Regions from separate parts of the Streptomyces sp. Y309 genome, predicted to be linked through region 2. Evidence: riboswitches for the same ligand, from Rfam matches in the RefSeq annotation. Region 2 holds a riboswitch; each other region holds the start of a gene.
The links. Region 2 has a riboswitch for cobalamin ahead of AC0KTA_RS23790 (CbtB domain-containing protein). Riboswitches for the same ligand answer to the same signal wherever they lie in the genome.

Region 1: linked by a shared signal. The riboswitch ahead of AC0KTA_RS29865 (cobalamin biosynthesis protein) and the one ahead of AC0KTA_RS23790 (CbtB domain-containing protein) in region 2 are both predicted to bind cobalamin.
Region 3: linked by a shared signal. The riboswitch ahead of metE (5-methyltetrahydropteroyltriglutamate--homocysteine S-methyltransferase) and the one ahead of AC0KTA_RS23790 (CbtB domain-containing protein) in region 2 are both predicted to bind cobalamin.
Region 4: linked by a shared signal. The riboswitch ahead of AC0KTA_RS12230 (ribonucleoside-diphosphate reductase subunit alpha) and the one ahead of AC0KTA_RS23790 (CbtB domain-containing protein) in region 2 are both predicted to bind cobalamin.

Annotation. Positions count from the first base shown of each region.
Region 1 is NZ_CM160048.1:7,204,485-7,212,229, reverse strand. It holds gene AC0KTA_RS29890 (hypothetical protein) at 1-392, opposite strand, end outside; gene AC0KTA_RS29885 (alpha/beta hydrolase family protein) at 637-1,785, opposite strand; gene AC0KTA_RS29880 (class II aldolase/adducin family protein) at 1,903-2,658, opposite strand; gene AC0KTA_RS29875 (inorganic phosphate transporter) at 2,937-4,265, shown strand; gene AC0KTA_RS29870 (hypothetical protein) at 4,278-4,514, shown strand; cobalamin riboswitch at 4,714-4,840, shown strand; partial or broken gene AC0KTA_RS29865 (cobalamin biosynthesis protein) at 4,963-5,895, shown strand; gene AC0KTA_RS29860 (cobyric acid synthase) at 6,153-7,661, shown strand; gene cobN (cobaltochelatase subunit CobN) at 7,658-7,745, shown strand, end outside.
Region 2 is NZ_CM160048.1:5,804,291-5,812,035, forward strand. It holds gene AC0KTA_RS23765 (alkaline phosphatase family protein) at 1-137, shown strand, start outside; gene AC0KTA_RS23770 (HAD-IIA family hydrolase) at 217-996, shown strand; gene AC0KTA_RS23775 (hypothetical protein) at 1,523-2,068, shown strand; gene AC0KTA_RS23780 (class F sortase) at 2,378-3,004, shown strand; gene AC0KTA_RS23785 (CbtA family protein) at 2,977-3,762, opposite strand; gene AC0KTA_RS23790 (CbtB domain-containing protein) at 3,885-4,112, opposite strand; cobalamin riboswitch at 4,147-4,295, opposite strand; gene AC0KTA_RS23795 (ANTAR domain-containing protein) at 4,691-5,494, opposite strand; gene AC0KTA_RS23800 (glycoside hydrolase family 6 protein) at 5,658-6,701, shown strand; gene glxA (radical copper oxidase GlxA) at 6,840-7,745, opposite strand, start outside.
Region 3 is NZ_CM160048.1:8,778,875-8,786,619, forward strand. It holds gene AC0KTA_RS36980 (hypothetical protein) at 1-114, shown strand, start outside; gene AC0KTA_RS36985 (trypsin-like serine peptidase) at 283-1,203, shown strand; gene AC0KTA_RS36990 (cytidine deaminase family protein) at 1,258-1,707, shown strand; gene AC0KTA_RS36995 (hypothetical protein) at 1,730-1,885, shown strand; gene metE (5-methyltetrahydropteroyltriglutamate--homocysteine S-methyltransferase) at 2,091-4,409, opposite strand; cobalamin riboswitch at 4,572-4,789, opposite strand; gene AC0KTA_RS37005 (class I SAM-dependent methyltransferase) at 4,883-5,512, opposite strand; partial or broken gene AC0KTA_RS37010 (IS5 family transposase) at 5,549-6,460, shown strand; gene AC0KTA_RS37015 (3-hydroxybutyryl-CoA dehydrogenase) at 6,551-7,420, opposite strand; gene aceB (malate synthase A) at 7,417-7,745, opposite strand, start outside.
Region 4 is NZ_CM160048.1:3,201,175-3,208,919, forward strand. It holds gene mctP (monocarboxylate uptake permease MctP) at 1-824, shown strand, start outside; cobalamin riboswitch at 928-1,068, shown strand; gene AC0KTA_RS12230 (ribonucleoside-diphosphate reductase subunit alpha) at 1,198-3,669, shown strand; gene AC0KTA_RS12235 (ribonucleotide-diphosphate reductase subunit beta) at 3,669-4,709, shown strand; gene AC0KTA_RS12240 (hypothetical protein) at 4,613-4,888, opposite strand; gene AC0KTA_RS12245 (helix-turn-helix domain-containing protein) at 4,982-5,953, shown strand; gene AC0KTA_RS12250 (bifunctional albaflavenone monooxygenase/terpene synthase) at 5,985-7,364, opposite strand; gene AC0KTA_RS12255 (terpene synthase family protein) at 7,361-7,745, opposite strand, start outside.

The DNA.
Region 1 (7,745 bases), 1.4 Mb from region 2:
TGGTGGACCGTCACGTCCAGTTCGGCGGCGGCGCGTTCGGCGACGGCGTCGGAGAGGGCACCGCCGGTCCCTTGGCCCGCCCCCGCATCGGCGTCCGCGGGCGTGCCCGCCGCCCGGGGCCGCTTTCCGCCTTTCGTGCCGCCCGGCCCACCCTTCGTGCCGCCCGACGCACCCTGCGTGTCGCCCGACGCGGCGCCGGCCCGCGGGCCGCTGCCGCCGCCCTTGCCGGTGCCGCGCAGCGGGCCGGTGCCCGGGCGCAGCGCGTGGTCGGCCCAGCGGGCGACGCGCACGGCGTCCGCGAGGCCCGCGCGCGCCATGCGGGCCAGCTCGGCGGGCGCGGGCGTGCCCTCCGGCGGCGGGGGCGCGGGACGGCGCGAGCGGCGCTGGGTCACCGCGCCGGGGGCGCCGAGCGGACTGCGCGGTCGGCCGCGCTCCGCCTCCGTTCGCCTTTCGGCCTTCGGGGACGGCGTGCGGACGAGGTGGAGCCGGGAGTCGCGCGGGATACGGGACGTCACGGGAGCAGTCTTCCTGCTGGTGGTCCGAAAACCCAAACGGAATCCCGGCGGCGCCCCGGCGCACGCGCGCCACGACGGTCGCGGACCGTCAGGCCCAAGGGTGAGGAGGCGGTCGCATCGGCTACATCAAGGGGGTGAGGAAGCGCCGCAGTGCCTCTTCGTACCGTGTGGGGTCGGCGTTCCACATGGCCCCGTGGGGCGCATCCGGAACGGTGTGCAGGGTGACTAGGTCGGGGCGTTTTCCGGCCAGTTGACGGGAGAGGCCCCAGGGCGCCACGGCGTCGCCGGGCCCGTGCAGGAGGAGTGTCCGCACCTTCAGGGCGGCGGGGTCGGCGGAGCCGCCGATGGCGGCGGCGCGGCCCCCGCGCAGACCGGTGCGGCCCTGGGCGGCGCGCACGGCCAGCGGGAGCAGCGGGCCCGGGGTGCGGCGTGCGGCGGCGAGGGCGCGCAGCGTGGTCTGCCAGTCGAGCACCGGCGAGTCGAGGATCAGGCCTCTGACGCGGTCGCGGAGCCCGGAGTGGGCGGCGGCGTGCAGGGCCATCGAGGCGCCGGTGGACCAGCCGTACAGGACGACGTCGCGCGCGCCGTAGCGCACCGCGTAGCGGATGGCGGCGTCCAGGTCGCGCCACTCGGTCTCGCCGAGGTGGCCGAGCCCGTCCGGCGAGCGGGGCGCGCCCAGGTCGCCGCGGTAGGCGAGGTCGAGCACCGGCAGCCGCAGGTGGCGCAGGAAGTCCATGACGACCATCGGGTGTTCGCGCGTCGTGCCGAGGCCGTGCACGGTGATCACCCAGGTGTCGCGGGCGCCGGGCACGAACCAGGCGGGCAGGGGGCCGAGTTCACCCGGGATGTCGATGTCGGCGTGGTCGATGCCGAGCGCCGCGTGCGGGTCGCCGATGTGGACCTGCGGGGTGAGCCAGACCCGGGCGCCGGGTTCCAGGGTGCCGTGGGTGACGCGTTCGAGGCGGCGTACCACCGAGTCGGCCTCGTGCGGGGCCGCGTCGAGGACCGGGCCGACCACGGCGTGGCAGCCGTTGCCGCTCAGGCCGTAGAGGCCGGGGCGCCGCGAGGCCAGGGCGCGGGTGAGGGTGACCTGGCCGGCGGCCGTGGAGTGCACGGTCAGGCGCGGCTCCGTCGGCAGCGGGCGGCCCGCGGGGGCCTTCAGGGCGGCGTCGCTGGCGTAGCGGCCGGCCGCTACGGCCAGCGCGGCGGTGGCGCCTAGGACGGCGGTGGCGGTGGTGACGGCGGCGGCTGTCGCTTTGGCTGGGCGCACGGAAACAGTGTCCGCGGGGTGGGTGGGGGTGGCCAGTGGGCGGGTGCCGGTGGGGTGGGTTTTCCCCCATCCCGCCCCTTCCCGAGACCAGGGGGCTGCCGCCCCCTTGACCCCCGCTCATCGGCCTTCGGCCTCGTCCTCAAACTCCCCCAAGCTCTTAAGGAGCAGGGAGGGACCCCCTCGACGGGCTGAGACGTCCTGCCCGTATCCGGACAGTTTCTCTTTTGCTTCGTGTACCTGGCTCGCGGACAGGATGGTCGGCGCGTGGCCCGGCACCGCGGTCGCCGTGAGCCACAGGCGGCACATCCACTCGAGCTGGGCCGTGCGGTCGAAGGCCTGGGAGAGCGTGTCTCCGTAGGCGACCGTTCCGTGGTTCTGCAGCAGGCAGGCCGAGCGGCCGCGCAGGGCGTGCAGCATGTTCTCGGCCAATTCGTCGGTGCCGTACAGGGCGTAGGGAGCGACACGGACGGGGCCGCCGAGGGCGCCGGTCATGTAGTGGATGGGCGGGAGTTCCGGTACGAGGGTGGAGACGGCGGTGGCGTGCACGGCGTGGGTGTGGACGACGGCGCCGGCGCCCGTGCTGCGGTAGACCGCCAGGTGCATGGGCAGCTCGCTGGTCGGGGCGAGGTCGCCGATGACGGGCCCGCCGGCCAGGTCGACGCCGAGGACGTCCGCGGGCGTCAGCTTGTCGTAGGCGATGCCGCTCGGGGTGACGAGGACGGTGTCGCCGACGCGCACGGACACGTTTCCCGAGGTGCCGACGACCAGGCCGTCCGCCACGGTCCTGCGGGCGGTCGCGACCAGCTCGTCCCAGGCCCGCGCGACCGCCTCGCGCCCCGGGCCCGCCGTGGTGTCGTGCCGCTGCTCAGTCATGCGGAGATCCTGCCAGGTGATCAGGATCTCTTCCACGGGTCGAACGACCAGCTCAAGCAGTTCGTCCGGGGCCGGCCGGAGGGGACCCGGACGGCCTAATTCCGGGCCCACTACGGGCTCCCGCCAAGACCCCGTCGCGCCGGCCGGTGTATGCCGGAAGGATGTGGATTGGCGGCAACCCACTTCGAGTCACCGCGCAGCCCAACCCAGTTCACTTTCCGTTCACTCAGGTTGCCTACGTTCCACGAGCCACTGACGTCCAACAGAAGCCTGGGTAAATGGAACACATCACGCTTCTCCTCGGGATCGTGATCGTTACCGCTCTCGTGTTCGATTTCACGAACGGTTTCCACGACACTGCCAACGCGATGGCGACGACCATCTCGACCGGCGCTCTCAAGCCCAAGACGGCGGTGGCCATGTCCGCCGTGCTGAACCTCGTCGGAGCGTTCCTCTCCGTCGAAGTCGCCAAGACGATCTCCGGCGGCATCATCAACGAAGACGGTCTGAAGACCGAAGTGATATTCGCGGCCCTGGTGGGCGCGATCCTCTGGAATCTGCTGACCTGGCTGCTCGGCCTGCCGTCCAGCTCCTCGCACGCCCTGTTCGGCGGCCTCATCGGCGCCGCCGTGATGTCCATGGGCTGGTCGTCGGTCAACGGCGGCACCGTCGTCACCAAGGTGCTGCTCCCCGCTGTGGCCGCCCCGCTCGTCGCCGGTATCGCCGCGACGCTCGCGACCCGGCTGACGTACAAGATCAGTGGCCGCGCCGACGAGAAGGCCACCTCGAAGGGCTATCGCGCGGGCCAGATCGCCTCCGCCGGACTCGTCTCGCTCGCCCACGGCACGAACGACGCGCAGAAGACCATGGGCATCATCACGCTGGCCCTCATCACCGGCGGCGTGCTCAACCCCGGCGCGAACCCCCCGATGTGGGTCATCGTCTCGGCCGGTGTCGCCATCGCGCTCGGTACGTACCTCGGCGGCTGGCGGATCATCCGCACCATGGGCAAGGGCCTCACCGAACTGGCCCCGCCGCAGGGCTTCGCCGCGCAGACGTCCGCCGCGACCGCCATCCTCGCCTCCTCGCACATCGGCTTCTCGCTCTCCACCACCCAGGTCTGCTCCGGCGCCGTGATGGGCGCGGGCCTCGGCCGCAAGGGCGGCGTGGTCCGCTGGTCCACGGCGACGCGGATGTTCGTGGCGTGGGGCCTGACGCTGCCGGCCGCCGGCCTGGTCGGCGCGGGCGCCGAGCTCCTCACCAAGCAGGGCACCTGGGGCATCGCCACCACGGCCGCGCTCCTGATCGGCGGCTCCGCCGTCATCTGGTCGCTGTCGCGCCGCCAGCCGGTCGACCACACGAACGTCACGGCCGACAACATCGGCACCCCCGGTGCCGCCGGTGCCGACGCCGAGCCCGCGGGCGTCGTGACCACCGCCATCGCCGCCGTCACCCCACCCCCGGCGGGTCCGGTGGCCCCGGCCGCCGCCGAGGACACCACCGCCGGCGGCGACGCCGATGCCGCTGTCCGGACGACGACCCTCTCGCCCGCGTCCGCCGCGCCCGCCACGGCTGTGGCGGACTCCGCCCGGCCCGCCACGGTCTAAGGAAGAAGCAGCATGAAGATCGACTGGGCAGCTCTGGGCTCCGTCTTCGGAGTCAGCCTCGGGGTGACCGTCGCCCTCGTGGGCCTGTTCACTCTCGGCATCGTCGGCCTCTCCAAGCAGGAGCAGGCCAAGGAGGCGCGAGCGGCCGGCGGCGCCACGGCCGCGCTCCCCGCGCGCGTGGGCGCGTACGCGTGCTTCGCGCTGTGCGCGGGGGCAGTGGCGTACGGGATCTCGCTGATCGTCGCCTGACGCGGCGGCAAGTCGCCCGACGCGGCGGCACCACGTCAAACGCCCTGTGGGCGGCGAACGTTCTCTCAACGTTCGCCGCCCACAGGGCGTTCGGCATCCCTGTCGGCCGACCGTCCAACCGGCCACCATGTGTACCTCCACACACTCTCCCGTCGCAGGTCAACAGCGAGTTGACGGGCGTCGCGGGCCATGGTGGACTGCCGGAGCCAATTACGGCGGCAGGAGAGGAAGCCGGTGCGAATCCGGCGCGGTCCCGCCACTGTCACCGGGTGATCCGAACACGGTCCCCGGGAGCCAGGAACTCTCGCCGCCGGTCTCGTCGAACCAGGGCGCGGACACCCTGAGTGAGGACATATCGCCATGCGCGGCCGCCCGTTGCCGGTCCCTGCCCTGTCGCGGGTGCCATTTCCCCCGCTCACTCCGCTCGGCGTGACGGCGGGCTGACCCCATGCGTGCCGATCGCGACTTCGCGTACGGCGCCGCCGCCGGCCTCCTCGGTGACCTGCTGCTCGGCGATCCTCGCCACGGGCATCCGGTCGCCGCGTTCGGGCGGGCGGCGGGGGCCGTCGAGCGAGTGCTGTGGCGCGACCACCGGGGGTGGGGCGCGCTGCACACACTGGTGTGCGCCGGGGGCGCCGTCGGTGCCGGTGCGCTCGCCTCTCTTGCCGTACGCCGGTCCCGTGCCGCGTCCGTCGGACTGACCGCCGCCGCGACCTGGGCCGTCGTCGGGGGCACCTCCCTCGGCCGTGAGGCCCGTGCCATCGGGGGCGCGCTCGCCGCCGGGGACGTCGACGTCGCGCGGGAGCGGCTGCCGCACCTGTGCGGGCGTGATCCCGAGGCGCTGGACGCCGACGGGATCGCCCGGGCCGTGGTGGAGTCCGTCGCCGAGAACACGTCCGACGCCGTCGTGGGGGCGCTGGTGTGGGGTGCCGTCGGGGGTGTGCCGGGGCTCGTCGGGTTCCGGGCGGTCAACACGCTGGACGCGATGGTGGGGCACAAGTCCGCCAAGTACCGGCGGTACGGGTGGGCTGCCGCCCGGCTCGACGATCTGTTGGGGTGGCCCGGGGCCCGGCTCACCGCCGCCCTCGCCGTGGTCGCCGGGGGGTGCCCTCGTGGGGCGGTGCGGGCCTGGCGGGACGATGCCGCCAAGCATCCGAGTCCCAACGCGGGCGTTGTCGAGGCCTCCTTCGCGGGGGCGTTGGGGGTGCGGCTGGGGGGCACCTTGGCCTACGCAGGGCGCGTTGAGCATCGCCCCGTCCTCAACGGCGAGGGACGTGCCGTCGGCGTGGGGGACATTGAGCGGGCCGTGAAGTTGTCCCGCAGGGTTGGGTGGCTTGCCCTGGGAGTTGCGGTGGCCGTCGACCTGGCACGGGGTGGACGTGTGACCAAGGGGCACCCGGCGCGGTGGGCTGTGCCCACCCTTCCCCAAGCTCTCGGCTTCGCTCGAGCAGGGGATGCCCCACTCGCCCTGCGGGACGATTGCCCACAGCAGCAGCGGCACGAGTCGACTGGCTGCCGCCCACAGCGCCCGGAGTCGAACTCGGCGCCCCGCCCACAGCGGCACCGGCCGGATCGGCACGAGTTGGCACACCGCCCACAGCGGTGCAGGCAGCAGCAGCCGCGGCTCGGGGGGCGCTCATGAGTGGCGGGCTGCTCGTTGCCGGGACCACCTCTGATGCCGGGAAGAGTGTGGTCACCGCCGGGATCTGTCGGTGGCTCTCCCGTAAGGGAGTCTCCGTCGCGCCGTTCAAGGCGCAGAACATGTCGCTGAACTCGTTCGTCACGCGGGAAGGTGCCGAGATCGGGCGGGCGCAGGCCATGCAGGCGCAGGCCGCCCGGGTCGAGCCCACCGCGCTGATGAATCCCGTGCTGCTCAAGCCGGGCAGCGACCGGTCGAGTCAAGTGGTGCTCATGGGGAAGCCCGTGGGCGAGATGAGTGCCCGGGGGTATCACGGGGGTCGGCAACAGGCGCTGCTCGACACCGTCGTGGGATGCCTGGAACAGCTTCGGGGCACGTATGACGCCGTGATCTGTGAAGGGGCGGGGAGTCCCGCCGAGATCAACCTCCGGCGTACCGACATCGTGAACATGGGGATCGCCCGGGCTGCCCGCTTCCCCGTCGTGGTCGTCGGTGACATTGATCGTGGGGGTGTCTTCGCTTCCTTCTTCGGGACCGTCGCGCTGCTCGGCCCCGCCGACCAGGAGCTCGTCGCGGGCTTCCTCGTCAACAAGTTCCGCGGTGACGTGTCGCTGCTCGAACCCGGGCTCGACATGCTGCGTGACCTCACCGGGCGGCGCACCTTCGGCGTGCTGCCGTTCCGGCACGGGCTCGGCATCGACGAGGAGGACGGGCTTCGGGTCTCGCTGCGCGGGACGGTGCGGGAGTCCGTCGTGGCGGCGCCCGTCGGCGAGGACGTGCTGCGCGTCGCCGTGTGCGCGGTGCCGCTGATGTCCAACTTCACCGACGTGGACGCGCTGGCCGCCGAACCCGGCGTCGTGGTGCGCTTCGTGGACCGCGCCGAGGAACTCGTCGACGCGGACCTCGTCGTCGTACCGGGCACGCGCGGGACCGTGCGCGCCCTCGAGTGGCTGCGCGAGCGCGGGCTCGCCGACGCCCTCGCGCGGCGCGCCGCGGACGGGCGGCCCGTCCTCGGGATCTGTGGCGGTTTCCAGGTGCTCGGGGAGCGGATCGAGGACGACGTCGAGTCGCGGGCCGGGACCGTGGACGGGCTCGGGCTGCTGCCCGTACGCGTGCGGTTCCACCAAGACAAGACCCTGGCGCGGCCCGTCGGGTCGGCTCTCGGTGAGCACGTCGAGGGGTACGAGATCCATCACGGCGTCGCCGAAGTCCTGGGCGGGGAAACCTTCTTGGACGGCTGCCGGGTCGGGGCCGTGTGGGGCACCCACTGGCACGGCTCACTGGAGAGCGACGCCTTCCGGCGGCGCTTCCTCGCCGAGGTCGCGCGCGCCGCGGGCCGCCGCTTCGTGCCCGCGCCCGACACCAGCTTCGGGGCGCTGCGCGAGGAACAGCTCGACCTCCTCGGCGACCTCATCGAAGAACACGCGGACACCGACGCGCTGCTGCGCCTGATCGAGACCGGCGCTCCGTCCGGTCTCCCCTTCATCGCACCGGGGGCACCCTCATGACCGTCCTGCTTCTGTCCACCGCCGACACGGACCTGCTCGCGGCCCGCGCCTGCGGAGCGGCGTACCGCATCGGCAACCCGTCCC
Region 2 (7,745 bases):
CCGACACGCCCTCCGTGGTCGAGTCCCTGCGGCTCCGGGTCCCGGCGGGCGCGCGGACCGCTCAGGTGCGGTTCCGCTACACCGGAGGCAACAACTGGTTCTGGGTGATCGACGGGGTGAAGATCAGCGCTTCGTGATTACGCTGGGGGCGCCCGGACACTGGCGTCCCGGCGCCCCCAGCAGCTTCAGTCCGCGCAGACCGCAGGAGTGCACCCCATGGCAGAGCGCAAGCCCATCGAATCGTGGCTCACCGACATGGACGGCGTGCTCATCCACGAAGGCGTGCCGATCCCCGGCGCCGACGCGTTCATCAAGAAGCTCCGCGACTCCGGCAAGCCGTTCCTGGTCCTCACGAACAACTCCATCTACACCGCACGTGACCTCCAGGCCCGGCTGACCCGCATGGGTCTCGAAGTCCCCGTCGACAACATCTGGACGTCCGCGCTCGCCACCGCGAAGTTCCTCGACGACCAGCGGCCGGGCGGTACTGCGTACGTCATCGGGGAGGCCGGTCTCACCACGGCCCTGCACGACATCGGGTACGTGCTGACTGACCACGCGCCCGATTACGTCGTCCTCGGCGAGACGCGGACGTACTCGTTCGAGGCCATGACGAAGGCTGTCCGGCTGATCAACGGCGGCGCGCGCTTCATCTGTACGAACCCCGACGAGACCGGGCCCTCGACGGAGGGGCCGCTGCCCGCCACCGGGGCCGTCGCCGCGCTCATCACCAAGGCGACCGGCAAGCAGCCGTACTTCGCCGGCAAGCCGAATCCGCTGATGATGCGGACCGGGTTGAACGCGATCGGGGCGCATTCCGAGACCAGCGCGATGATCGGTGACCGGATGGACACGGATGTCCTCGCCGGTCTTGAAGCCGGCATGGAGACCTTCCTCGTCCTCACCGGCCTCACGACCCGCGCCGACATCGACCGCCATCCGTTCCGGCCGTCCAACATCGTCGACTCGATCGCGGACCTGGTCGACCGGGTCTGACCCTGCCGGGTGGGCCCCGCGCTGCCTCCGTCCCACCGCGGGTTCCCCACCCGCCCGCCCGTAACTGTCGAACCAGCCGCACCCACCGGCCACGGGCCCCATCCCCCCGCAGGCCCCGGCCCTCGGTCAGGCTGCCTCCGCCCCCGCCCGCCCGTTGCTGTGGGACCGTCGCAACCCAGCGGGAACGTCCACGCAAGTGCCGATCAGTGTTCCTGGCCCCATCCCAACGGGCGGGCGGGGAGCACGCCGCTCGGCGGCGGGAGCGCAGCAGCGCAGGCCGTGGTTGCAGGTGGCCGGGGGCGCGTGGCCTACCGGCCACCGGCCCACCCTCCTGCGCAGCCGCGCAAGCACCACCGAGTACCCCTGGTCCGACAGTCACGGGTGGGTGGGTGGGAAACCCGCCGCGGAGCGGCGGGGCGGTTGCAGCGCGGGCGGTCGTCCCACCTGGTCCCACCCGCTCGGACGGGCGCGTCGGGGATGCGGTGGGCGGTGGGGGGCGGGAACCTGCTGGTACAGGAGGTTCACGATGTGCATACGTTTGCTCGCGGTGCGTGGCGCAGGCGGCATGGCCCTCGCGGCCGCGCTCACCGCGGCCCCCGCGCCCGCGGCCGCCCACGACCAGGATCAGGTGAAGGCCCAGGTCACCCCGGCGAACGCGACGCCGGGCGGTCAGGTGGACGTGCGGGTCACGGGCTGCGAGGGCACCACTGGGGCGGCGGGCTCCGGGGCGTTCACCCGGGACGCCGAGCTGACCGGCCGCGACGGCAAGCAGAACACCCTCTCCGGGACCACCCGCGTCAAGCGGGGCGTCTCGGGGACGTACGAGATCACCGTGACCTGCGACGGCCACCCGCACCAGGGCGTCGGCACCGTCCAGGTCACCGCGGCCCAGCAGACACCCACGGCCCCGGTACACGCCGGAGGCGGCGGCACCGCCCCCCTCACCTCGGCGGCCGCCGAGGTGGAGGAGACCGGCCCGGGCACCCGGCACGCGGTCGTCGGCCTGGTCCTCGCGGGCGTCGCGGCCGTGGCGGTGGCGCTGCGCAGCGCCCGCCGACGCCGCCCGGAGTGACGCCGTGACTCCGCGAGGAGTGCGGCCCGGGGCCCCGCGAGGAGCGAGATCCGCGGCTGCGCCAGGAGTGAAACCCGCGGCCCCGCGACGTGCGAAACCCACGCCCCCGCAAGGCATGAAGCCCGCGGCCCCGCGAGGAGCGAGATCCGCGGCTGCGCCGGGAGTGAGGCCCACGGCCCCGCGACGTGCGAAACCCACGCTCCCGCAAGGCATGAAGCCCGCGCCCCCGCGAGGAGCGATACCGTGACCGGCCCGGACCCGGACAGCGTCCCGCCCCCGCCCGCCCCCGGCGGCACCAGCCGTCTCGTCATGGGTGTCGCCTGGGCCGTCCTGCTGGTCGGCCTGTGGCTGTGGGGCAACGAGCTCACCGACGTACGCGGCGGCCTCTCCGACCCCACGACCGGCGACGTCGCCGCCGTCGGCCGCCCCGCGGGCGTCGATCTGCCGCCCGCGCGCGAGCCCCTGGCCGCGGCCCGCCCGCAGCGCGTGGACGTACCGGCCCTCGGCGTGCGGGCCCCCGTCGTCGCGCGCGGCCTGGACCCCGCGGGCGCCATCGACCCGCCGCCGTACACGCAGCCCGGCGTCGTCGGCTGGTACGGAGGCGGGGTGCGCCCCGGCGCGAAGGGCACCTCCCTGTTCGTCGGCCATGTGGACACCGAGAGCAGACCCGCCGTCTTCTACCACCTCAGCGCCCTGCGCCCGGGCGAGAAGGTGCGTGTGACCAGGGACGACGGGTCACTCGCGGAGTTCACGGTGGACGACGTGCAGGTGCTCGGCCGGGACGACTTCAGCGCGCGGAAGGCCTACGGCCCCCGCGAGGAGGGCCGGGCCGAGCTCCGCCTGATCACCTGCGGCGGCACCTTCGACCGCACCAGCCGCACCTACTCGGCCAATGTGGTCGTGTCCGCCTATCTCACCGGCGCGACCGAACCGTAGTCCGCCGTCTCGCCGGTCCCACTTGTCTCACCCGCCGCAGTCGGCGCCTGCGCGCGGACGGCCGCGCGCAGCCCGAGGCCGCCGAAGACCGCCGCGAACACCGCCCACAGCAGCACGTGCGACGCCAGCGACAGCATCCGGAAGTCCCACAGCAGGGTCGCGCTGACCGGGACCGGATCCGGGTTGTCGGGCAGCGCCCACAGCAGGACGAGGACCGCCACCGCCGTCGCGGCCGCCGCCCCCTGCCGCAGCGGCACGGGACGCGGTGCGAGACGTACGTACACCTGCCACACCAGGAACATGCCGAGTACGCCGATGACGACCGCGCCGAACCACATCTGCTGCCGGTCGCCCACCGTGCCCGCGTCCCCGACCCCGGGCGGGGCCGCCGGATAGCGCAGGGCGGGGAACAGCGAGACGGCACAGAACGCGGCCGCGCAGAACGCGAGGGCCCGCGGCCACGGGTTGCCGCGCGGATCGCGCCGGTGCACGAGGGCGTACGCGACGGCGAACAGCACGCCGATCGCGAGGCCCGCCACGACCAGCGCGACGACCAGGCCCGCGTGCTGCGTGGAGCGCGAGAACAGCTCCTCGTGGTGCTGGACGGCGCCGCCCGCGGGCTCGTGCTCGTGCGAACGGGCCTCCTCCGCGCGGATCGCCCGGTCCATCAGCGGCTCGGCGAGCAGCAGCGAGAACAGGCCCGCGGCGAGCCCGCCGAGCCCCCCGGCCGCGAGACCGCGGCCGAGCAGGGCGAGCACGGGGGAGGGGGAAGGGGACGAGGGAGGAGAGGAAGAAGTTCTGGGAGCGGTTGGGGAGTTCGTGGTCTTCGGGGAATCCGGGGACTGCGGGGACGACTTCGACATGGTGCGTGCGGCCCCGATCAGTGGCAGGGGGCACCGAAGAGGTGCCGGCCGTCGTGCGCGAACTCGTGCAGATAGTCGCCGGTCGCCGAGATCAGCGAGCCGTTGTCCATGAAGACGGCGTACAGCGCGATCAGCGCCACGATCGCCGCGGCCGCGGCGATCAGCCAGTCGCGGGTCTGGATCGTCGCGGACTGTATCGCCGTGCTGTCGCTGTGTGGTGCGCCGTGCGCAGACGTGACAGACATGCCGGTGGGCCTCCTTCTGGGGTTTCCACGCCCCATGGCAGGAGGACGACGGGTCAGTTCCTGACTTCCGTGCGCGCGTGAGCGGTTCGCGCGTACGGTCACAGTGGCGGGACCGTCCCGGGCTCGCACCGGGTTCCTGACAACCGTCGCCTCGATGTATGGACTTGTCGCCCGGAGAGTCCCAGTTGGTCATGGACACTGTCAACCAGTCCGGGCGCCCCTGACGTGGGTACTCGTGTGCACGGCGCGCACTCCGGCGCACGGCGGTCGCGGGCACAACCTGGCCCGGCCAACGACCCGCTCCCCCCGGAGCCGTCGACCGGGCTGGTCCTCGACCGCGCGCGCTCGAGCTGCGGGAGAAACCCGGCGCCGGCACGGGAGGCCTTGGGATGTGGCGGAATGGTCAACTCAGGCCGGGGGCTTGGGCCGTAGAACTGACTCTAGAACGGAAGGCGGCCGCGGCCTAGAGGGGTTTTGACGCCAAGTCGCCTTTTGCATCCGCTGCGTTATTGCCGCAGGTCGCATGGTTACGCATGCTCGCGCACCATTGCGTTCTCGTCGCCTTCTCGTTGCGTTCCCTACGTGCCTTCCCGGGCGCCCCGCGGCGGCTGCGGCCCGCTGCCGCGCAGCGTCGCGTCGTCCAGCGTCCCCTTGATCACCATTCCGGCGGCCACGTCCATCACGAGCCGTTCCCGCCGCGCGTACCTCCGCAGTGCCTCGAAGGCCACGTCAAGTCCGGTTCCCCAGCGCTCGGCCAGTATCCCCTTGGCCTGCTCGATCCGGATCCGGCTGGTCAGCGCGGCCTGCAGCTGCCGGGAGAGGTTGCGATATCCGGTGTACGCGCGGTGGTTGTGCAGCCCGACCGCGGCGGCGTCGGCGAGCGCCTGCGTGAGCGCCAACGCGCTGTCGGCTTCGCCCTCTTGCGGGCCGCCGTCGGACCGTGCCGCGTTCGTCCAGTCCGCCGCGAAGACGTTGAGCACGCCGAGCACCCGCTCCCGGGCCCGCAGCGGCACCGCGAACGTGGCGCCCACACCCCGCGCGCGGGCCCGCTCGGTGAAGGCCGGCCAGCGGGTGCGCGCGTCGGCCGAGGCCAGCCGGACGGGGCGCACGGGGCGGCCGGTGTAGGAGTCCACGCAGGGCCCGCCCAGGTGCTGGGCTTCGAGGAGGTCCCGGGCCAGCTCACCGCCCCGGGCGCTCGCGGCGATGCGGACGCTGCTGCCGCCGTCGGTGTACATCACGCCGGCGGCAAGGGCGTCGAGGAGCTCGGCGCAGTGCTGGGAGACGCGGCGCAGATGGCGATCGGTGTCGAAGTCGTCGGCGACGGTGTCCACGGCTTCCACAAGGACCTGTGCCAGCCTGAGCGCAGAGGTGCGGTCTTGCATGGCACTCCCCTTCTTGGCCGCCCCCCTACGGCCCCACGCCTACCCCGCTTCGGCGTGCTGTAACAGGTCTTCTACAGGTGGGTCGCCCAGATGGGCGGGCCTCGTGGGCCGCACGTAGTTATGTCAGGATTGAGCACCGGACAGTGCACCCAAGGGGGAGTGGATGTACCGCAGAAACACAGGTCGCGGGCGAGGCTTCGCGGCCAGGGGGGTGACGGCGACGGTCGCGCTCGCGGGAGCGGCGCTGCTGCTGTCCGGTTGCTCGTCCTCCGACGGCGACGGCAAGGACGACGAGAGTTCCGGCAGCGGGGTGAGTCAACAGCCCAAGGGCAAGGACCCGTTCTGGGTGAACCCCGAGGGGAACGCCGCCAAGCAGGTCTCCGCGTACGAGAAGGACGGCAAGAAGGACGACGCCGAGCAGATCCGCAAGATCGCCGAGCAGCCGGTGGCCGAGTGGGTCCTCCCCGAGGACCCGGAGAAGCAGACCCGCGGGTACACGGAAGCGGCCGCGAAGGCCGACCGGGACGCCCTGCTGGTGCTCTACAACATCCCGCACCGCGACTGCGGCCAGTTCTCCAAGGGCGGCGCGGCCGACGGCAACGCGTACCGCGCGTGGATCGACGGCGTGGCCAAGGGCATCGGCGACCGCCCCGCCACGGTCATCCTGGAGCCGGACGCGGTGCTGCACATGGTCGACCAGTGCACGCCCCCGGAGTTCCACGAGGAGCGGTACGACCTCCTCAAGGGCGCCGTCGCCAAGCTCAAGTCCCTGAAGAACACGAAGGTCTATCTGGACGCGGGCAACGCGGGCTGGTCGAAGCCGGATTCGCTGTACGACCCCCTGAAGCGCTCGGGCGTCGAGCAGGCCGACGGCTTTTCCGTGAACGTCTCCAACTTCCAGACCACCGAGGCCAGCAAGGCGTACGGCAAGACGTTGTCGGCGAAGGTCGGCAACAAGCCGTTCGTCATCGACACCAGCCGTAACGGCAACGGCCCCTACACCGGGGGTGACGAGAAGGAACGCTGGTGCAATCCGCCGGGGCGGGCCCTTGGCGAGGCGCCCACCACCAAGACGGGTGACGATCTGGTCGACGCCTATGTGTGGGTCAAGCGCCCCGGCGAGTCCGACGGCACCTGCAAGGGTGGCCCTCCGGCCGGGCAGTGGTGGCCTGAGTACGCCTTGGGTCTCGCCAAGTCCAGCGACTAGGAAAGCCCACCTAAGGGGCGCGGGGAACTGCGCGACCGGCCACAACAAAGCCGCAGACGCGTCTGCCGAGTTACTGAGCAGACACGTCTGCGGCTTTTCTAGGGCTGATCGCGCAGTTCCCCGCGCCCCTAACGGGGCTCAGGGAACATGCACCCACTGCGCCTTGCTGGGCGTTCCCTGGTCGTCCGTCACGAAAAGCATGTACCAGCCGGACTCGACCAGGCTGCGGTTCTTCGGGACGGTCACCGTCACCTTGTCGCCGGACTTCTTCATGTCGAGGGCGATGGACGTCTGATCGATGTCCGTCACGTGCGTCGTGGCGCTCGGCCGGATGAGCCGGGCCTTCTTGATCGACGAGGCATGACTCGTCGGGAACGTACCGGAGCCGCCCCGCTTGATCGTCTTGGGGCCCTCGCCCAGCGTCGGCTGGGAGCCGTGGTACAGGTACGGCGGCGTGTAGATCTCCACCCGCTGCTCGAAGACACCGGGCTTCGTGTTGGCCTTGTCGGAGTACAGGGAGTCCGAGCCGAAGAACATCACGCGGCCGTCGGGCAGCAGGATCGAGCCCGAGTGGTAGTTCCGGCCCACGTGCGGGTCGGCGACCTTGTCGAAGGTCTTCGTCCGCGGGTCGTAGAGCCGCGCCTGGTGGATGTTGGAGTCGCCGCGCCCGCGGTAGTCCTCGGAGCCGCCGGAGACCAGGACGGAGTCGTCGGGCAGGACGGACGCCTGCGGATAGCGGGTGCCCTTCTCCAGCTCCGGGCCGTCCTTGAACCTCGGGTCGGCGTCCTTCAGGTCCACGATGCGGGTCTTCGTGGAGGATTCCTTGGACTCGCCGACGCCACCGCCGCCGATCACCATGTAGCGCTGGTCCTGCGCGGGCGGCAGCTCCACGGTGTTGGAGGTCTCCAGGAGATCCGGGTCGCTCATGCCCGGGATCTTCTTGAACTTGTTGGTCTTCAGGTTCCAGATGCCCGGGTCACGGCCGACGTCGTCGGGGCCGTAGCCCGCGTTCGAGCCGGAGTAGAAGAGCCGCCCGTCGGCCAT
Region 3 (7,745 bases), 3.0 Mb from region 2:
CTCGTGGTCCGCGGGCACATGTCGGAGCAGGCGCGCCGCGAGTTCGTACAGGAGGTCCAGCACATCGTGGGCCGCGGACTCTGGCAGCAGAACTGGCCGCCTGAGGCGGACTAGGTTCCGCCTGGCGCGTCTGGTGGGAAACGCAGGCGGGCGTGGCGGGCGCGCCCTTGTGTCACAGGTCGTCGACAGCGCCAACCGGAGAGGCAGGTCTCCTCTCTTGCAGGGCGGACCGACAGCAGCCCCTGTCGTCCACCGCCCGTATCGACCGAGGAGACATTCGCCATGACAGAGACACCCCCTTCCGTGATCCGGCGCCTTCGTGGCCGGGCCACGGGACTCGCCGTGACCGGTACGGCCCTCGTCCTGGCCGCCCCGATCCCGGCGACGGCCGCGGTCGCCCAGGACCGGGCCGCGTCGTCCGACCCGGTCTCCGTCATGAAGTACACCGCCGAGGAACGCAAGGACGCCCTCGCGTACTGGACGCCCGCCCGCATGAAGGCCGTCGGCAAGTCCGTGGACCTCGGCCCGACCGGGCCGAAGGCCAAGCCGTGGCGAGGCAGTACGTTGAAGACCGTCGGGCGGCTCTTCTTCGTCAACGCGAACGGCGCCGACACCTGGTGCACGGCCACCGCCGTGAAGAGCGCCAACAAATCCGCCGTGCTGACCGCGGCCCACTGCGTGCGCCGGGGCTCCTCTCCCTTCAACACCAACACCGCGATGGTGTTCGTACCCGGCTACAGCAAGGGCAAGAAGCCGTACGGCGTCTTCGCGGTCCGCTCCGCCGCGACCCCGCGCAGTTGGGAGACGGACTCCGCCAACGACATGTCCGCGCTGGCCGTCGACCCCGGCAAGAACGGCAAGAAGCTCACCGATGCCGTGGGCGGCCAGGCCATCGCCTTCAACCGCCCCGTCGGCGGCACCATTTCCGCCTTCGGCTACTCCGCCACCCGCCCGCAGCTCGGCGAGGAACTCCTGCACTGCGTCGGCAAGGCGAAGAAGAAGCACGGCGGCCAGGCCATCCCCTGCGACATGAGCGGCGGCGCCAGCGGCGGCCCGTGGCTGGCCGACTTCAAGGCCACCACCGGCACGGGCGTCCTCGTCTCGGTCAACAGCTCGCTGGACTCCCTGACACCGACCGAGATGCAGGGAGAGGTGTTCGGGGCCACGGCGAAGAAGGTGTACGACCGGGCCCAGCGCGGCTGACACACGGGCGAAATGCCTTTCACCCGCCGCGCCAGGTGTCCGTAGCCTGCGGGCATGAAGATCCCGTTCCGCGCACTCACCGCAGCCGACCAGGAGCTCATCGACCTCGCCCGCGCCGTCGTCGACGCGAACACCGACGGCGAGGACGGAATCCACACCATGGGCGCCGCGGTGCGAGCCGCCGACGGCAGCATGCACCGCGGCATCAACGTGTACCACTTCACCGGCGGGCCCTGCGCCGAACTCGTCGCGCTGGGCAACGCGCGCGCCTCCGGCGCCCGGCAGCTCACCACGATCGTCGCCGTGGGGAACATGGGGCGGGGCGTCGTCGGGCCCTGCGGCAGGGACCGGCAGGTGCTGTTCGACTACCACCCGGACATCCGCGTCATCCTGCCCACGGAACATGGCCTCGGCAGTGTCCCCATCAAGGACCTCATGCCGTTCGCCACCGCGTGGAGCCCCGAGGGCGGATCGATCGCGTACGAAGGTGACTCGACCCGTTGAGCTACGAAGGTGACTCGACCCCATGAGCCCTGAACGACGAGCCGGGGCGGGCCGGGGGGTGAGTGCGGTGGTCGTCGACAGCGCGGGCCACGTCGCCCGCGCGCCCCGGCCCGCCGTCCTGGCGGAAGCGCTCCGCCTGCCCTTCCGGGACGAGACGTTCGACGGCGGCAGCCGCTGAGTTTCGATGCCGAGAACGCGGCCGAGCAGCTCGGCCGCGTCTTCGACGTCGTCGACATCCAGCGATGGGGCCGACCCGTGGTCCACCTCCCCGACCGCGCCGCGCTCACGCTCTATCTCCGCGGCCAGGGGACTGTCCGAACAGGACGCACCCGTGGCCGCGAACCGGCTCGAGACGCCGTTGTCCGGCGAGGTGAAGCCCCCGGTCAGGACGCGGGCAGCTCCCCGCGCACCGTGCGGGCCGCGGTCACCAGGTTCTCCAGTGACGCGCGGGTCTCGGGCCAGCCGCGGGTCTTCAGGCCGCAGTCGGGGTTGACCCACAAGCGCTCGGCCGGGATGGCCTCGAGCCCCTTGCGCAGCAGGGCCGCGGCCTCGTCGGTGCTGGGCACGCGCGGGGAGTGGATGTCGTACACACCCGGACCGGCCTCGCGCGGATAGCCGTGCCCGGCCAGCTCGCGGGCGACCTGCATGTGGGAGCGGGCGGCCTCCAGGCTGATGACGTCGGCGTCGAGGTCGTCGATGGCCTGGACGATGTCGCCGAACTCGGCGTAGCACATGTGGGTGTGGATCTGGGTGCCGGGCCGTACGCCGCTGGTGGTGAGGCGGAAGGACTCGGTGGCCCAGTCGAGGTAGGCGGGCCGGTCGGCGGCGCGCAGCGGCAGCGTCTCGCGGAGCGCGGGCTCGTCGACCTGGATGATCGAAGTGCCCGCCGCCTCCAGGTCGTCGACTTCGTCGCGCAGGGCGAGGGCCACCTGGCGGGCGGTGTCGCCGAGCGGCTGGTCGTCGCGGACGAAGGACCAGGCGAGCATGGTGACGGGGCCGGTCAGCATGCCCTTGACCGGGCGGTCGGTGAGGGAATTGGCGTACGACGTCCAGCGCACCGTCATCGGCTCGGGACGGGAGATGTCGCCCGCCAGGACCGGCGGACGCACATAGCGGGTGCCGTAGGACTGGACCCAGCCGTGCTGGGTGGCGAGGTAGCCGGTGAGCTGCTCGGCGAAGTACTGCACCATGTCGTTGCGTTCGGGCTCGCCGTGCACCAGGACATCGATCCCGGTCTTCTCCTGGAAGGAGATGACCTCGCGGATCTCGTTCTCGATGCGCTGTTCGTACCCTGCGGTGTCGATGCGTCCCGCGCGCAAGTCGGCGCGGGCGGCGCGCAGTTCGGTGGTCTGCGGGAACGAGCCGATGGTGGTCGTGGGCAGCAGCGGCAGCGCGAGGTGGGCGCGCTGGACGGCGGCCCGCTCGGCGTACGGCTGTGAGCGGCGGCCGTCGGCGTCGGTGACGGCGGCGGCACGGGCCCGTACGGCCGGGTCGTGGGTGATCGCCGATCCGGCGCGGGACGCCAGATCGGCCCGGTTGGCGGCGAGTTCGGCGGTGATGGCGTCGGTGCCCTGCGCCAGGCCCTTGGCGAGGGTGACGATCTCGGTGGTCTTCTGCCGGGCGAAGGCCAGCCAGCGCAGGATCTGCGGGTCGATGTCCCGCTCGGCGGCGGCGTCGATCGGGACGTGCAGGAGGGAGCAGGAGGCGGCCACGTCGACGCGGTCGGCCAGGCCGAGGAGGGTGCCCAGGGTGGACAGGGACTTCTCGAGGTCGTTGATCCAGATGTTGCGGCCGTTGACCACGCCGGCGACGAGGCGCTTGCCGGGCAGTCCGCCCACCGCGGCCAGCGCGTCGAGGTTGGCGGCCGCGGCATCGGTGAAGTCGAGGGCCAGGCCGTCGACCGGGGCCTTCGCCAGGACGGGCAGGGCGTCGCCGAGCCGGTCGAAGTAGGAGGCGACGAGGAGCTTGGGCCGGTCGGTGAGGGCGCCGAGGTCGCGGTAGGCGCGCGCGGCGGCGTTGAGTTCGGCCGGGGTGCGGTCCTGGACCAGGGCGGGCTCGTCGAGCTGCACCCACGCGGCGCCGGCCGCGCGGAGATCGGCGAGGACCTCGGCGTACACGGGCAGGAGCCGGTCCAGGAGGGTCAGCGGCTCGAAGTCGGCGGCCACGCCGGGCGCGGGCTTGGCGAGCAGCAGATAGGTGACCGGGCCGACCAGGACCGGGCGGGCGGCGAGGCCGAGCGCGAGGGCCTCTTTGAGCTCGGCGACCTGCTTGGCGGAGTCGGCGGTGAAGACGGTGTCGGGGCCCAACTCCGGCACCAGGTAGTGGTAGTTGGTGTCGAACCACTTGGTCATCTCCAGCGGCGCGACGTCCTGGGTGCCGCGGGCCATCGCGAAGTAGCCGTCGAGGGCGTCGGCGTCGACGGCCGCGCGGTGCCGCCGGGGGACAGCGCCGACCATGACACTGGTGTCCAGGACGTGGTCGTAGTACGAGAAGTCACCGGTCGGCACCTCGTGGATGCCGGCGTCGGCCAGTTGCCGCCAGGTGGCGCGGCGCAGCTCCGCCGCGGTCTCCTTGAGGGCGGCCGCGGTGACGCGGCCCTTCCAGTAGCCCTCGATGGCCTTCTTCAGTTCACGGTTCGCGCCCTGGCGGGGGTAGCCGTACACGGTGGCCCGTGCTGCCGCGGCTGCGGACTTCGCTGTCACGGAAATCTCCTTCGCGAGATGACTCCTGAGAATCCCGGGGACGGGACACGGACGCGAAGGGATGACAGACCGGACCGGCCGCACCGGCGCCACTGGCGCGATGCTCCGTCCGATATGCACGCCGACCCGCCCACGAGGTCACCGGGATATCCGCACGCGATGGTCACGTGCGGGCAACGGGCAGGTCTTCGGACTCGCGGGCACATCTGCCGGGGCAGATTCCTACTGGCCGTCGCTTCCCGGATCCGCGGTCGGATCCAGTGCGTATGACGGCGGTCGTTCCCACTCACCGCTGCGGGGCAGTCCCGGATTCCCACCGGGTTCCCTCTTGCGACGCGCCTGCCTGGCGGGCAGGGCGAACCAGCTGCACTGATCAGCCTAGGGGGTGTCTGATAATTCCGGTCTGATCAGCGAGATTCGGCTGAGCTGGCAATCCGGAGGTGCGCCGATCGGCTGGGGGGACTGGGCAGTGGCTACGAACGGCGGGCCAGTAGATGGGCGTCGAGGAAGCCCCGATCAGAGGATGGATCGTGGAGCAGCCGGGCGAAGGGATCGAGCCCAGCATCGCCCAGCAGTTCGGCGAGGCGATCCACCGGCCAGCTGTAGGCGGGCGCCACCTTGTGGTCGAACCGGACCGGTTCTTGTCCGTCGGTCCCGAAGAAGGAGACCAGGAGCAGACCGTCCGGTGCCAGGACGCGTACCTGTTCGGCGAGCAGCTCCGGTAGTTCCCCCGGAGGGGTGTGAATCATTGAGTAGTGGGCCAGTACGCCGCCGAGCGCGGCGTCCTCGATCGGCAGGGATTCCATCCGCGCCTCTTGGAAGCGCAGCGCCGGATGGGCCTGCCGGGCGTGGTTGACCATGCCGGGGGCAAGGTCTAGTCCGAAGGCGTCCAGGCCGAGTTCGTGCAGCATGGCTGTCAGATGTCCGGGCCCGCACCCGACGTCCGCTGTCCGCAGGTTGCCCGTCGCGCGCACCAGTTCGGCGAAGGTGCCGATCATCGCCCGGGAGAAAGGCTGTGTTTCCAGCCGGTTTGCGAACAGCGATGCGTACAGCTCGACGACACCGTCGTAGGCCGTCCTGGTCTCGTCCTGATGATTCGCCACGGGCAGGACTCTATAGCCGGTCTGATAATTGATCTTGTGGCAGGTCGAGGTGAGTTGACGGATGCGGCATGGAGGCGGATAGAGCCCCTTTTGCCTCAGGTGGACGGACGGGGCCGTCCGTGGCGTGATCACCGGCAGGTGGTCAACGGGGTGCTGTGGCGGCTGCGGACCGGGGCTCCGTGGCGGGATCTTCCCGACCGGTTCGGGCCGTGGCAGACCGTCTACGAGCGGTTCGCCCGCTGGGAGGCGGACGGCACCTGGGCACGGTTGCTGGAGCACGTTCAGGTCCGCGATGACGCGGTGGGCCGGGTGGAATGGACCGTCTCCGTCGACTCCACCATCAACCGAGCCCACCAGCACGCAGTCGGCGCCCGCAAAAAGGGGATGTGAACGGGGACGAACTGGAAGATCCGGGCCGCTCGCAGGCGCGCCAGGCCCTCGGCCGCTCCCGAGGCGGACTGACCACCAAAGTCCATCTCGCCGTCGATGGCCGGGGCCTGCCCCTGTCGATTGTGCTCACGCCCGGCAACGTCAACGACGCGACGGCGTTCGGCCAGGTCCTCGACGGCATCCGCACCCCGCGCCTCGGCACGGGCCGCCCGCGCACGACACCGGACCGTGTGCTGGGTGACAAGGCGTATTCCAGCAGGGCCATCCGCCATCTGCTGAGGCGCCGGGGCATCGCTGCCACGATCCCCGAGCGCCGCGACCAGGCGGCGAACCGCCACCGACGCGGAGCCCTCGGCGGCCGGCCGCCGGCCTTCGACAAGGTCACCTACCGCGACCGCAACGTCGTCGAACGATGCTTCGCCCGCCTCAAGCAGTTCCGCGCGATCGCGACCCGGTTCGACAAGCTCGGCGACCGCTACCGTGCCGGAGTTGTCCTGGCTTCCTTGATCCTCTGGCTCCGCGAGTCCACGGGGTAATCATTTGTCAGACAGGCCCTAGGGGGCGGGTGCCGTCTTGGGCAGTGCTGCCCGGATGCCGGAACGTGAGATGTGCGACACGGAGTTCGGCCCGGCGGCGGCCCCGGGCCCCTCAGCCCCGGTCGTAGGTGTGGAACCCGCGGCCGCTCTTCCGGCCGAGCAGCCCCGCCTCCACCATGCGCTGGAGCAGCGGCGGCGGGGCGTACAGAGGTTCCTTGAACTCTTCGTAGAGCGACTCGGCGATGGACGCGACCGTGTCCAGGCCGATCAGGTCGGCCAGCTTGAGCGGCCCCATCGGATGGGCGCAGCCCAGCTCCATCCCGGCGTCCACGTCGGCCGCGGTGGCGAATCCGGACTCGGCCATGCGGATCGCCGAGAGAAGGTACGGGACCAGCAGGGCGTTGACGACGAACCCGGCCCGGTCCTGGGAACGCACGACGGTCTTGCCCAGGGCCTGCGTGGCGAAGTCCTGTACGCGGGCGACCGTTTCGGGGGCCGTGTGCAGCGAGGAGACGACCTCGACCAGGGGCAGGACGGGCACGGGGTTGAAGAAATGCAGCCCGAGGACGCGGTCGGCGCGCCGGGTCGCCATGCCCAGGCGCATGACCGGGATCGAGGAGGTGTTGGTGGCGAGGATCGCCTCTGGGTCCTCGACGATCTTGTCGAGGGCAGCGAACACCTCGGTCTTCGCCGTGGTGTTCTCGACCACCGCTTCGATGACGAGTTGGCGGTCGGCCAGGTCGTCGAGGCTGCCGGTGAACACCGTTCGGGCCAGGGCGTCCTCGGCGGAGACGCGGTCCAGTTTGCCGCGCTGGACGGCGCGTTCGAGCGAGACGGCGACGCGTTCGCGGGCGTCCCGGGCGGCGACGGCGTCCGCCTCGCAGACCACGGTGTCGAGCGCGGCGCGGGCGCACACCTCGGCGATTCCGGCGCCCATCTGGCCGCCGCCGACGATGCCGACGCGGCGGATGGCTGTGGTCATTTCTGTCCCTCCGGATGGTCCACGAGGTGGCGGGTGTAGGCGTCCGTGGTGAAGAAGGCGGGCAATTCCCGTGCGAGAGCGGTGCGTTCGAAGAGCGCGCGGACCTCGTCGACGGGAGCCCAGGGGTACTCCGCGCCGAGGGAGGCGAGTTCGGCCTCCAGCAGGTCCACGACCGTGGCGCGTTCGACGACCCGGTGCCGCAGCCACTGCCAGATCTGCACGCGGGCCATCTCGGCGGTGGCGGCGTCCTCCATCAGCCCGTCCAGGGCGACGGCTCCCCGCCCGCGCAGCCATGCCGCGAAGTACCGCACGGCGGCCGCGATGT
Region 4 (7,745 bases), 2.6 Mb from region 2:
TGTTCATGTACCCGCACTCGATCACCGCGACGCTGTCCTCGCGCAGCCGCGACGTGATCCGCCGCAACACCACCATCCTGCCGCTGTACTCGCTGATGCTCGGCCTGCTCGCGCTGCTCGGGTTCATGGCGATCGCGGCCGGAGTCAAGGTCGAGAACGGGCAGTTGGCGATTCCGCAGCTCTTCGAGGACATGTTCCCGGACTGGTTCACGGGCGTCGCGTTCGCGGCGATCGGCATCGGCGCGCTCGTGCCCGCGGCCATCATGTCCATCGCGGCCGCGAATCTCTTCACCCGCAACATCTACAAGGACTTCCTCAAACCGGACGCGACACCCGAGCAGGAGACCAAGGTCTCCAAGCTGGTCTCGCTGCTGGTGAAGGTGGGCGCGCTCGCCTTCGTGCTCACCATGGACAAGACGGTCGCCATCAACTTCCAGCTCCTCGGCGGCATCTGGATCCTGCAGACCATGCCCGCGCTGGTCGGCGGCCTGTTCACGCGCTGGTTCCACCGGTGGGCGCTGCTCGCGGGCTGGGCGGTCGGCATGGTCTACGGCACGGTCGCGGCGTACGGAGTCGCCTCGCCGACGCAGAAGCACTTCGGCGGCTCGTCCAAGGAGATCCCGGGCATCGGTGAGATCGGCTACATCGGCCTGACGGCCTTCGTCCTGAACGTCGTCGTGACCGTCGTCCTCACCTTCGTCCTGAGGGCCCTCAAGGCCCCCGACGGCATCGACGAGACGTCCCCGGAGGACTACACCGCCGACGCCGGAGACAAGGGCGTGGCGGCCGAACCACCGAAGGTCGGGGCAGCTTCCGGCCACTAGGCCTTGTACGGTGACAACGGGCCGCCGATGAATCGGCGGCCCGTTGTCGTGTCCGCGGCCGACACAACATGTGGGCCTGCTCGCATCGTCGGACACAAGATGTATGCTCGTGCTCGCTGTCGCCGCAGGGGAATCCGGTGCAAGTCCGGAACTGTCCCGCAACGGTGTACTGGTACGCATTTGGGCGCCCGCGCCACACGCTGTGCCAGTGAGTCCGACGACCTGCCGACGGCGTACCCGGATCGTCCGGTCCGGGTGCCGAGACGTCCGGGCCTCGCGGAATGGGTTGGTGGACGCGGATCGCCCCTGCGCGGGCGCAGCCGCGCCGCGCCGCTCCCCCGAAGGCCCAGAGCCGAGCGAGGGAGAGCACCACGTGACCATCGCGCCCGCCGAACCCGCGTCAGCGCAGGCCCAGCAGCAGCCGGCGCAGGCCGGCCAGCAGGCAGCGGCCGAGCAGGCCGCGCCGACCACCGACGGTCCAGGCACCGCGCTGCTGCGCACCCTGACCGACCTCACCGCCGACCTCCCTGACGCCGACCCCGGCCGCGTCGCCGCCGCCGCGCTGCGCGGCCGCTCGGCGAAGGCGGACGAGGCCGAACTGCGGGAGCTCGCGACGGAGGCGGCCGCCGGACTCATCTCCGAGGACCCCGCCTACTCCCGGCTCGCCGCCCGGCTGCTGACCATCGGCATTCGTGAGGAAGCCGCCTCACAAGGCGTCACGTCGTTCTCCGAGTCGGTCGCCGTCGGCCACCGCGAGGGCCTGATCGCCGACCGCACCGCCGAGTTCACGGTGCAGCACGCCGCCCGCCTCGACGGTCTCGTGGACGCCGCGCTCGCCGACGGCGCCGACCGCCGCTTCGAGTACTTCGGCCTGCGCACGCTGCACAGCCGCTATCTGCTGCGGCACCCCATCACCCGCAAGGTCGTCGAGACGCCGCAGCACTTCATGCTGCGCGTGGCCGCCGGTCTCGCCGAGGACACCGCGTTTGACTCAGCGGAAGCGGGCGAGCGGGCGCTCGACGAGGTCGCCGCGCTCTACCGCCTGATGAGCCGCCTCGACTACCTGCCGTCCTCGCCCACGCTCTTCAACTCCGGTACCCGGCACCCGCAGATGTCCTCGTGCTACCTCCTGGACTCGCCGCTGGACGAGCTGGACTCCATCTACGACCGGTACCACCAGGTCGCCCGGCTCTCCAAGCACGCCGGCGGCATCGGGCTCTCGTACTCCCGCATCCGCTCGCGCGGCTCGCTGATCCGCGGCACCAACGGGCACTCCAACGGCATCGTGCCGTTCCTGAAGACGCTTGACGCCTCCGTCGCCGCCGTGAACCAGGGCGGCCGCCGCAAGGGCGCCGCCGCCGTCTACCTGGAGACCTGGCACTCCGACATCGAGGAGTTCCTGGAGCTGCGGGACAACACCGGCGAGGACGCCCGGCGCACCCACAACCTGAACCTGGCGCACTGGATCCCGGACGAGTTCATGCGCCGCGTGGCCGCCGACAAGCCGTGGTCGCTGTTCTCCCCCGCCGACGTGCCCGAGCTCGTCGACCTGTGGGGCGAGGAGTTCGACGCCGCGTACAAGAAGGCGGAGGCGGCCGGTCTCGCGCAGAAGACCATCCCCGCCCGTGAGCTGTACGGCCGCATGATGCGCACCCTCGCGCAGACCGGCAACGGCTGGATGACCTTCAAGGACACCGCCAACCGCACGGCCAACCAGACCGCCGAGCCCGGCCACACCGTCCACTCCTCCAACCTCTGCACGGAGATCCTGGAGGTCACGGACGACGGCGAGACGGCCGTGTGCAACCTGGGGTCGGTGAACCTCGGCGCGTTCGTCGACACGGAGCGCGGCGACATCGACTGGGAGCGGCTCGACGCCACCGTGCGCACGGCCGTCACGTTCCTCGACCGCGTCGTGGACATCAACTTCTACCCGACCGAGCAGGCCGGGCGGTCGAACAGCAGGTGGCGCCCCGTGGGCCTGGGCGCGATGGGCCTCCAGGACGTCTTCTTCCAGCTCAAGCTGCCCTTCGACGCGCCCGAGGCGCGCGCCCTGTCCACGCGCATCGCCGAGCGCGTCATGCTCGCCGCGTACGAGGCGTCCGCCGACCTCGCCGAGCGCAACGGCCCGCTCCCCGCCTGGGAGAAGACCCGCACCGCGCGCGGCGTGCTGCACCCCGACCACTACGGTGTCGAGCTCGCCCCGCCCGAGCGGTGGGCGGCGCTGCGGGCGCGGATCGCGAAGACGGGCATGCGCAACTCGCTGCTTCTCGCCATCGCGCCGACGGCCACCATCGCGTCCATCGCGGGCGTGTACGAGTGCATCGAGCCGCAGGTCTCCAACCTCTTCAAGCGCGAGACGCTGTCCGGCGAGTTCCTCCAGGTCAACTCGTACCTGGTGGACGAGCTGAAGCGGCTCGGCGTGTGGGACGCGCAGACCCGTGAGGCGCTGCGCGAGGCCAACGGCTCGGTGCAGGGCTTCACCTGGGTCCCCGCGGACGTGCGCGAGCTGTACCGCACGGCCTGGGAGATCCCGCAGCGCGGGCTCATCGACATGGCCGCCGACCGTACGCCGTTCCTGGACCAGGCGCAGTCCCTGAACCTGTTCCTGGAGACGCCGACCATCGGCAAGCTCTCCTCGATGTACGCCTACGCCTGGCAGCGCGGCCTGAAGACCACGTACTACCTGCGCTCGCGCCCGGCGACGCGCATCGCCCGCGCGGCGGGCGGTTCGAGTGCCGGTGCCGCCGCCCCCACGCCCGCCCCCGTCCCCCAGCAGGTGACCGACCCCGACGCGATCGCCTGCTCCCTGGAAAACCCCGAGTCCTGCGAGGCCTGCCAGTAATGTCCCAGTCCGCCGCCCACACCGTCACCACCCAGGGTGAGAAGAACCTGCTCGACCCGGGCTTCGAGCTCACGCTGCGCCCCATGCGCTACCCGGACTTCTACGAGCGCTACCGCGACGCGATCAAGAACACCTGGACCGTCGAGGAGGTCGACCTCCACTCGGACGTCACCGACCTGGCCAAGCTCTCGCCCGAGGAGCAGCACCTGATCGGCCGCCTGGTCGCGTTCTTCGCGACCGGCGACTCGATCGTGTCGAACAACCTCGTCCTCACCCTGTACAAGCACATCAACTCCCCCGAGGCGCGGCTGTATCTGAGCCGGCAGCTCTTCGAGGAGGCCGTGCACGTCCAGTTCTATCTGACGCTGCTCGACACCTATCTGCCCGACCCGGAGGACCGCAACGCGGCCTTCGCGGCGGTGGAGAACATCCCGTCCATCCGGGAGAAGGCCGAGTTCTGCTTCCGCTGGATGGACTCGGTGGAGAAGCTGGACCGCCTGGAGACCCAGGCCGACCGGCGCCGCTTCCTGCTGAACCTGATCTGCTTCGCGGCGTGCATCGAGGGCCTGTTCTTCTACGGTGCGTTCGCGTACGTGTACTGGTTCCGCAGCCGCGGCCTGCTGCACGGCCTGGCGACCGGCACCAACTGGGTGTTCCGCGACGAGACGATGCACATGAGCTTCGCCTTCGACGTCGTCGACACCGTGCGCAAGGAGGAGCCGGAGCTCTTCGACGACGCGCTCCAGCAGCAGGTCACCGACATGCTGAAGGAGGCGGTCGACGCCGAGCTGCAGTTCGCGCGCGACCTGTGCGGTGACGGCCTGCCCGGCATGAACACCGAGTCGATGCGCGAGTACCTGCAGTGCGTCGCCGACCAGCGCCTCCAGCGCCTGGGCTTCGCGCCGGTCTACGGCTCCGAGAACCCCTTCTCGTTCATGGAGCTTCAGGGCGTGCAGGAGCTGACCAACTTCTTCGAGCGGCGCCCGTCGGCGTACCAGGTCGCCGTGGAGGGGTCGGTCTCGTTCGACGACGAGTTCTGAGCCACGGGGGCCCGCCCCGGCTGCGGGCCCTGCCGTGGCTCCGGGCCCTGCCCGCGCTCGGCCTCGCGCAGCTGGCGGGCGATCCGCCGGTCGTGTGCGTGGCCGATCAGTGACGGCAGCGCCATGAGCAGGAAGACTCCGAGGACGGCCGCCGTGTTGAGTACGTCATGTGCGTTCATGACGTCCACTCTCGCGGCGGCCGTCCGCGTACGTCAGTGGCAGGACTGCCGCACACCCTCGATTTCCTGCCAGTCGCACGGCACACTGGGCCCATGTTGAACAACGTGGCCGCCGTCGTGCTCGACGGCGTGCACCCCTTCGAACTCGGCGTCGTGTCCGAGGTGTTCGGCCTCGACCGCAGCGACGAGGGGCTGCCGGTGTACGACTTCGCGGTCGCCTCGGCCGAGGGCCCGGTGCTCTCCACCCACGCCGGGTACTCGATCACCACCTCGCACGGCCTGGAGCGGCTCGAAGAGGCCGACCTCATCACCGTCCCGGCCGGCGACTCGTACGTGACCCGGGAGTTTCCGCCCGAGCTGCTCGACGCCCTGTGCCGCGCCGCCGACCGGGGCACCCGCGTGCTCAGCGTCTGCACCGGCGCCTTCGTGCTCGCCGCGGCCGGGCTGCTCGACGGGCGGCGGTGCGCGGTGCACTGGCGGCACGCCGAGGAGCTGATGCGGCGCCATCCGCGCGCGATCGTCGAACCGGACGTGCTGTACGTCGACGAGGACCCGGTCATCACCTCCGCGGGCACCGCCGCGGGCATCGACGCCTGCCTGCACCTCGTCCGCAGGGAGAACGGCATGGAGGTCGCCAACGCCATCGCGCGCCGGATGATCGTGCCGCCGCACCGCGACGGCGGCCAGGCCCAGTACATCGAGCGGCCGCTGCCCCGCACCCGGTGCGACACCGTCGGTGAGGTGCTCACGTGGATGGAGCGCCACCTCGACCAGGAGCAGGCCGTCGACCAGCTCGCCGCCCGCGCCCATATGTCGCCGCGCACCTTCGCCCGCCGCTTCCAGCAGGAGACGGGCACGACGCCGTACCGCTGGCTGCTGCGCCAACGCCTGCTCCGTGCCCAGGAGTTGCTGGAGGCGACGGACGAGACGGTGGACGCGATCGCGGGCCGCGCCGGCTTCGGGACCGCGGCCGCGCTGCGCCATCAGTTCGTACGCGCCCTCGGGACCACGCCGAACGCCTATCGGCGCACGTTCCGCGGGCCCGGCGCCGACTCGGCCGCCTGAACGGGCGGGAGCCGGCACCGGGCGCGCGGGGTCAGCGTCGCTTCGCCCGCAGGACCAGCTTCTTCGGGTGCAGCGTGATGCCGACCTTGGTGCCCGTGTCGGTCCGCTCGACCCGGGACAGGCGCCACTTCGGCGACACGGTGGCCAGGATGATGGTGAGTTCGGCCAGACTGAAGTGATCGCCGGGGCACTTACGGTTGCCGACACTGAACGGCATCATCGCGAACTCCGGTACGCTCGCGGCGCGTTCCGGATTCCACCGGTCCGGGTCGAACTCCAGATGCCGCTCGAACGAACGCGGATCGCGTTGCATCGCGTACACGCTGTACACGATGTCCGTGTCGGCCGGAATGCGATAGCCGCCGAGACTGGTCTCGGCCACCGCGCGGCGCGTGAAAATCCACGCGGCCGGGCGTATACGCATCGCCTCCGTGACGACATTGCGTGTATGCGGCAGCTCCTTGAGATCGGCGAAGGCGACCGGACGCCCTCGCGTCACGGAATTTACCTCTTCAACCAACCGCCTTTCCTGCTCCGGGTGTTCGGTCAGCAGATGGAACGTCCATGCCAGCGTGGACGCCACATTCTCGGCTCCCGCCACCACCAGCGAGACGACGTGGTCGTGGATCTCCTGATCGGCCAGCGGCTGCCCCGATTCGTCGCGCGCCCGGAGCAATACGGCAAGCAGGTCCTCTTCCCGGCCGCTCCCGCAGGCGCGGCGTTCGGCGATGATCTCGTCGACGAGCGCGTGCAGATCGGCCAGTGCGCGTTCGAAGCGCCGGTTGGCGGGGGTCGGCACGCGGTAGAGCGGGCCGACGGAGAGCACCATCCGGCGGTAGAGGCCTTCGAAGACGGTGTGCAGCGAATCGCTGATGCGGTCCGCCTTCTCACCGATCGACTCGACTTCCAGGAGTGAGCGGGACACGATCCGCACCGCGGTGCGGAACATCTCCGCGCTGACGTCCACCGTGCTGCCGTGGTCCCAGCGGGCCGCGGTCGCCTGTGCCTCCTCCTCCATCACGCGGGCGTAGTCGGCGATGCGCTCGGGCCGGAAGGCGGGCTGCATCATGCGGCGCTGGCGCCGGTGCAGCGGGCCGTTGCTGGTCGCAACGCCCTTGCCGAGCAGGACCTCCAGGGTGTCCCAGAGCGGGCCGCCGACGACGAAGTCGGTGCTCTTCAGCATCTCGCCGACGAGTCGCGGCGCGCACACCGCGTACGCGGTCTTGGGCCCGAGCCTGATCCGGACGAGATCACCGTGGTCGCGCAGGTCCGCCAGGAATCCGAGCGGATCGCGCACCAGGTTCCATGCGTGGCCGAGAAGTGGTGCTCCGCCCTGGACCACGGGCGGAATGCGGAGCCGTTCGGGAGCTGCGGGTGCGGGTATCGCGGACGCTGCTGATTCGACGGTCATTCTTCACCACCAGAGGGATTGTTTCCTGCCAGTTCGATGCCGGGGAATTCGGGGGCGACGACGTCGGAGACATACGGGGGATGAGTCCGGTCGACCCAACTGTCGACGCGATACCTGCCGGATTCGTGATGGAACCAGTACACGGAACTGAACCAGTTCCGCATGTTGAACACACAGGATTGCAGCGCGGCGCTGACTTTCATTCCCTCAGCCGTTCCGTCCGCCCATACATCGGCCAGTCGGAGAACATCGGGCTCCACCGCGAGAAAATCTCCGACGCAGTCACTCACGCGTCGATGAACTTCCGCCACCGCCTGTTCCAGCGACATTCCCTCGTGCTGAATGAGAGATATTCCGAGGTTGTGCACCTCGTCGCCGGCA